Linked DNA regions of Rhodoligotrophos appendicifer. Each later gene encodes a partner of the first gene's protein in a complex. Links are inferred from orthologs where the notes say so. Each region holds a gene or a part of one and is shown in the gene's direction. Other genes may lie near its edges. The genes, in order: FKM97_RS03505 and dapF.

The links.
Region 2: the proteins of FKM97_RS03505 (region 1) and dapF are in contact, whole or in part, in a solved structure (PDB 5YGU), measured with the Escherichia coli proteins. The link is inferred for Rhodoligotrophos appendicifer from one-to-one orthologs.

The regions. Positions count from the first base shown.
Region 1 is NZ_VHKL01000001.1:737,872-741,081, forward strand. The notes cover bases 76-2,965. They hold FKM97_RS03505 (RNA pyrophosphohydrolase), read left to right. Parts: upstream 76-1,204; coding sequence 1,205-1,726; downstream 1,727-2,965. Other genes in these bases: FKM97_RS03500 (divergent polysaccharide deacetylase family protein), read left to right, coding at 185-1,189; FKM97_RS03510 (hypothetical protein), read left to right, coding at 1,819-2,151; FKM97_RS03515 (TAXI family TRAP transporter solute-binding subunit), read left to right, coding at 2,257-2,965. Also shown: FKM97_RS03495 (S41 family peptidase), read left to right, coding at 1-12; more of FKM97_RS03515, read left to right, coding at 2,966-3,207. UniProt on the Escherichia coli protein: Master regulator of 5'-end-dependent mRNA decay.
Region 2 is NZ_VHKL01000009.1:133,943-137,033, reverse strand. The notes cover bases 82-2,852. They hold dapF (diaminopimelate epimerase), read left to right. Parts: upstream 82-935; coding sequence 936-1,769; downstream 1,770-2,852. Other genes in these bases: mtaB (tRNA (N(6)-L-threonylcarbamoyladenosine(37)-C(2))-methylthiotransferase MtaB), read left to right, coding at 1,831-2,852; FKM97_RS19710 (hypothetical protein), read left to right, coding at 82-837. Also shown: more of FKM97_RS19710, read left to right, coding at 1-81; more of mtaB, read left to right, coding at 2,853-3,091. UniProt on the Escherichia coli protein: Involved in the succinylase branch of the L-lysine biosynthesis and in the biosynthesis of the pentapeptide incorporated in the peptidoglycan moiety. Catalyzes the stereoinversion of LL-2,6-diaminopimelate (L,L-DAP) to meso-diaminopimelate (meso-DAP).

The DNA.
Region 1 (3,210 bases):
AAGGCCAACTGATCCTGAAAGGGTCCGAAATGTCATCAAGCGGGGCGCCCTCACGCCCCGCTTTTCCTTTAAGGAAATCTGTAGTCCTCGGTTTTATAATCACCCCTACACGAACAACCGGCGACCAGAGCAGGCGATGCTCGACAACGATCTTCGCAGGCCACTCCAACCGAAGCGGCTCAGGATGACCGCTCACCGTGGTTCAGTGTCGGCACTGCAGATTGCCGTAGCAGCCCTGGCAGCTTTATTGCTGATGGTCTTCGCCTGGCTGGTCCTCGCCCATGACCTCAGTGGTGGCCAGCCGAGAGTAGTGGCCAAGATCCAAAAGAGCGACCCTATGGCGACGGGCTCGGTCCGCTCTTCCACGGGGCCCTCGAGCCTCAGAAAAGCGCCGCTTTCCCTCCTCTTGGAGCCTGGACGATACGGGGCCTTGCCTCGAATTTCAGGCGACGAAACCCCGCTGAGCGCATATTCCCGACCGATCTCTGCCGAGGCCATGGCGTCGCCATTGCCGAAAGTGGCGTTGATCATCGGCGGCGTCGGCGGAAATGATGAAATGTCTGCCGCAGCGATCGAACGGCTGCCTGAGGAGGTCACCCTCGCGATCGATTCGAACGGCCGGAATTTGCAAAGCTGGGTCGATCGCGCCCGCCTTTCGGGGCACGAGGTCCTCCTTCAGCTTCCCATGGAGGCGCTCGCTCATCCAAACGCCGGCCCGGGAGCCCGCACCTTGCTGGCGAGCATGTCGCCTGCCGAGATCCAGGATGATCTTCACTGGCATCTCGCGCGCGCTGCGGGATATTTCGGTGTCATCAATCAACTGGGCGGCAAGTTCCTCGGAAGTGAGGCGGCACTGGAGCCCCTGGCGCATGAACTGAAGCGGCGAGGGCTTTTATTCGTCGAGGACATGCCGTCCGGTCAAAGCAAGGCGGCAGCGGTTGCTGATGATGTGGACATGAAGTATCTGGGCGCGGACATCGTCATCGACGAAGACTCGGATCCTGCAGCCATCGATGCGGCCCTGGAGGAACTCTTGAACATCGCCGAGCGTAAAGGCTTTGCCTTGGCGGTCGGCTCGGCCTTTCCGGCGACCCTGGAACGGGTTGAACTTTGGACGAAGCGAGCGATGGTGACGAAGCGGGTTATGATTGTGCCTGCAAGCGCAGCCCTTGTTCTTGAGCCTCAATGATCGAAAGCTTTCCCTATGAGTGAGAAGTTGGACGACGCGCAGATCGCTGCCATGCCGTATCGGCCCTGCGTTGGAATCATGCTGATGAACGCCGAGAACAGGGTCTGGCTGGGCAAACGCGTGCCCAAGTGGGAATGTGATCTGGGGTTCGATCTCTGGCAGATGCCTCAGGGAGGCATCGATGAGGGCGAGAATCCGCGCGAAGCGGCGTTCCGCGAGCTGTTTGAGGAGGTGGGAACGCGCGAGGCCTCCATCATCGCCGACACCCAGGGTTGGCTTCATTACGATCTGCCGCGGTCGGCAATCGGCAAGGCACTGCACGGTCGCTACCGCGGCCAGCGGCAGAAATGGTTCCTGATGCGCTATGAAGGGCGCGACAGCGACTTCAATCTGATCCCGGCCGATGGCGGAGAAATCGAATTCGACGAGTGGCGCTGGGTGGATATCTCGGAGGTCACGAGTCTGGTGGTCCCCTTCAAACGCCACGTCTATGAGCAGGTCGTGGCGACGTTCGCTCCCCTCGTCAGATCGATCTGAGCCTAAGTTTCGGCGGACTTCCCTCTCGCCCTCTGCACAATTGACCAGCATTCACCCGGCAGGGGTCGGGGACAGCATCCATTGGAGCGAGAATGTCTGACAACGCCGCAATAAGCAATTCTGAGCCTGAGAAGCCGGAGTCTTCCATCTCCGCGGAGAACAAGAACGAACCGGAAATGGAGAGCGAAGTGTCGATCAATATCGGGACCATGAATTTTCACATCGACAAGGTCGTCATAGCCCAGATCGATGAATTGAATTTATCTCAGGGCTTGTCGAACCTTTTCAATATGGGTCACGGATCTTCGGCACCCCGAGCAGGCAGTGCTCCGTCGCGATCGATGAGGTCGATCGACGAAGGAGATGCTCGCCCGTCCAATTACGGCATTGAATTCCTGGATGACGGAACATCGATGTCGATCTAGGCGCCGGTCGATGCCACCCTCTTAGCCTGAAGGAGGGTGGCATCTCGCCTCAAGCTGGTTATGATGCCTCATCGCACAAGAAACTCGAGGGAAACGATGAGGAAGTTGTTCAATCGCCGCCATGTCATTGGCGCCATCGCTGCCGCCGGACTGGCCATTGGGACACCGGCCAGTGCTGCCGAATTCGTCAACATCGTGACCGGCGGAACCAGCGGCGTCTACTACCCGCTGGGCGTGGCGCTCTCGAAGCTTTACGGCGCCGCACTGCCGGATGCGAAGATTTCCGTCCAGTCGACCAAGGCATCGGTTGAAAATCTGAACCTTCTGGAAGCGGGCCGTGCGGAAGTGGCCTTCAGCCTCGGCGATGCCGTTGCCGACGCGTGGAACGGGGAAAAGGAAGCTGGCTTCCCGAATAAGCTCGAGAAGCTTCGCGCCATCGGCGGTCTGTACAACAATTATGTTCAGATCATTGCGACCGAAGCCTCCGGCATCAAGACGCTGGCTGATCTCAAGGGCAAGCGGATCTCTGTCGGTGCGCCGCGCTCCGGCACCGAGCTCAATGCTCGTGCCGTGCTGAAGGCCGCGGGTCTCACTTACGAGGATTTCAGCAAGGTCGAGTACCTGCCCTTCGGCGAATCCGTGGACCTGATGAAGAACCGCCAGCTGGATGTGACCCTGCAATCTGCGGGGCTCGGCGTCTCCTCGATCCGCGACTTGGCCACGTCAGTGCCGATCGTCGTCGTTCCGGTGCCGGCGGATGTCGTGGAGAAGATTGGCAATCCGGCATACCAGGCCGCCAATATCCCGGCGAGTACCTATGATGGCCAGTCCGCAGACGTGCCGGCGGTAGCGATCACGAACATCCTGGTGACCCGCGAGGGGGTCGCCGAAGAGACTGTCTATCTTCTCACCAAGGCCATGTTCGACCATCTGGACCAGCTGTCCATGGCGCATTCGGCTGCGAAGGCGATCAATGCAAAACAGGCCATCAAAGGCCTGCCGATCCCGCTGCATCCCGGTGCAGCCCGCTATTACAAGGAAGCGGGGATCGAATAGCGC
Region 2 (3,091 bases), on another replicon or contig:
AAACGAAACGAATTCTTGAACGGCTTCCGAGCCGCGCTTGGCGACTTCAGATGCGACTATGTTGCCCTGGACCGCTTCGAGGCCACGAAATTGGTCTCTGCTTTGGACGAGGAAGCGGCAGCGGCGCTTCAAAGCGAGTTCACGCCCGACCATGCTGCACTCTTTGTCGCCGAAGCGACTGTCCCAGTGGTAGCCAACTACCAAATGGATAGCGTCGCCTCAGTGTCATGGCGTGATGGTGTCATCGACCGGACGATGACCTATGCTCAGGCGATTCCGCACCTGGAGGCCGCAACCGGAGACATTTGGCTCAATGCGCGTGGCTCCGACGCAGCGACCGAATTTACTCCGGAGCATCTTGTCGGTTGCGGACGTGCACCGGCTGCTGGCGCTGGGGAATACTCGGCACAGGTGCTCGACGCGATTGAGGCGAAATATGCCTCGGCGGACGGAGCGATCGTCTATGAACTCTCCGGCCCACAGACCCTGGGCAGCGCCCCGAGGTTGATGACCTCCGATTACGCCCGGAAGTGGCTCGCAGCCGCTGCAGAAGATGGGCAGATGGATCTCTGGTTCCACTACGGCAGCAGCCAGGCATTTCTGGCTCACTCGGCAAACGACGAATTTCGAGCCACTCTTCGGGAGGAGACCGTCGTCTCGTTTGCTGACGCTTTGGGCCAGAGGCTCGTTGTCCGGGCCAGCCTCGAATCGGACAGCCTGCCGCCGGAGGGCGCGCGCTGTCTCCGGGCGACGGCTGCGTTGGTACTGCCCTCCGAAGGACCGCCGATGCTGGGAGGGGGCCCGGATTTGGGTGAGGGCTGGCTGTTTACTTGGTGAACCGCGGCAAAGACACGCGCGCGCCGAGAACGCGATGACCGACGTCATCGATCTTGGACCGCTGGCATTTGCGATCTGTCCGGTCCATATTCGTGGCCATGACAGCGCACGTCCCCTTCCGCAAGATGAACGGTCTCGGCAATGACTTTGTGGTGATTGACGCGCGGTTTGCGGCCGTGCCGATCACGGCGGCCCAGGCCTCGCAAATATCCGATCGGGTTCAAGGCGTGGGCTGCGATCAATTGATCCGCATCGGTCGGCCGGTCTCGCCATCGGCGGACGCGTTCATGTCCATCTGGAATCCCGACGGCAGCGAGGTCTCTGCCTGTGGCAATGCCAGCCGGTGTGTTGCCGACATGCTTCTGGACGAGACGGGAAAGAAGAGCGTCGTGATTGAGACGCGCGCCGGCCTTCTTCAATGCACGCGCAACGACGTCGGGGTTTCGGTCGACATGGGCGTGCCGCGGTTTGGGTGGGCGGACATTCCCTTGTCCGTGCCGATGGACGACACCTCTGCCATGGAGTTAGAACATGGCCCGCTCGACACCCCATCCGCTGTGAATGTTGGAAATCCTCACTGCATCTTCTGGACGGATGACGTCGACAACATCGATCTGGCGCGGCTGGGTCCGGAATTGGAACGTCATCATCTGTTCCCTGAGCGCGCCAACATCTCGGTCGCGCAGGTGGAGGCCCTCGACCATATTGTCCTGCGGGTCTGGGAGCGAGGCGCGGGCCTTACGCGAGCCTGTGGTACGGCCGCCTGTGCCGCGGCGGTTTGCGCCGCGCGCAAGGGCCTTGCCGACCGTCATGTCCGCGTGACCCTTCCTGGCGGAGATCTCGACATTCTTTGGCGCGAGGACGGTCACATCATAATGACCGGTCCAGTCGCCTATGAATTCGACGGTGAACTTGCACTTGAGGCCGCCTGAAAGCCTTCGGCTGCGATCAAAATTTGCACACCGGCGCCAGAAGACGTATCTCCTGCCCATCATGACCACGCGCCCCGAAATCATCACCTTCGGCTGCAGGCTCAACACTTATGAGTCCGAGGTCATGCGCGCCCACGCCGAGGCGGCGTCCCTTGAGAACGCGATCATAGTCAATACCTGTGCGGTGACCGCGGAAGCCCAGCGCCAGGCGCGCCAGGCCATCCGCCGTGCCCACCGCGAGCGTCCCGATGCGAGGATCATCGTGACCGGCTGTGCAGCCCAGATTGATCCTGCCTCCTTCGCGGCGATGGAAGAGGTTGATCTGGTGCTCGGCAACGAAGAGAAGCTGCACGCGGACACCTGGCGGCGCTCCGTGCCCGACTTCGGTGTTGCCGCCGAAGAGAAGATCCTCGTGAACGACATCATGTCGGTTCGGGAGACGGCCCTTCACATGGTCGACGGCATGAGCGACCGCACCCGCGCCTTCGTCCAGATCCAGAATGGCTGCGACCATCGCTGCACCTTCTGCATCATTCCCTTTGGGCGGGGCAATTCCCGCTCGGTTCCCGGTGGCGAGGTTGTGACCCAGATTCGACGTCTGGTGGAAGCGGGCTATCGCGAGATCGTGCTGACCGGCGTGGATATCACCTCCTATGGCAGTGATCTTCCGGCCAGGCCCAGCCTGGGTCAGCTCATTCGACGCATCCTTGACCTGGTGCCGGATCTTCGGCGTCTTCGGATCTCCTCCATCGACAGCGTCGAGGTGGATGAGCCGTTGATGCGGGTCATTGCCGAGGAGGAGCGGCTGATGCCCCATTTCCATCTCTCTCTCCAGGCTGGCGATGACATGATCCTCAAGCGGATGAAGCGGCGCCACCTGAGGTCCCAGTCCATCTCCTTCTGCGACGATGTCCGTCGCCATCGCCCCGATGCGGTTTTCGGCGCCGATTTGATCGCCGGCTTCCCGACGGAGACCGAGGAAATGTTTGAGAATTCGCTCCGCCTTATCGACGACTGCGGGCTGACCTATCTCCATGTCTTTCCGTTCTCTCCAAGACCTGGGACGCCGGCTGCCCGTATGCCTCAGCTGCAGGGCACGGTGATCAAAGAGCGCGCGCGTCTCCTTCGCGATCATGGCAATCGTCGGCTTTCGACGTTTTTCGAACGCGAGGTGGGGAAGCGCAGGCACGTCTTGGCCGAGACGGAGACCGGTGGCCGAACCCAGCATTTTGCACCTGTGCGCTTTGCGGAGCCGGTTCAAGCGGGGTCGATCCTTGATGCCGACATCATCGGTGTCGTCGGCAATGCATTAAGTGCAAGGC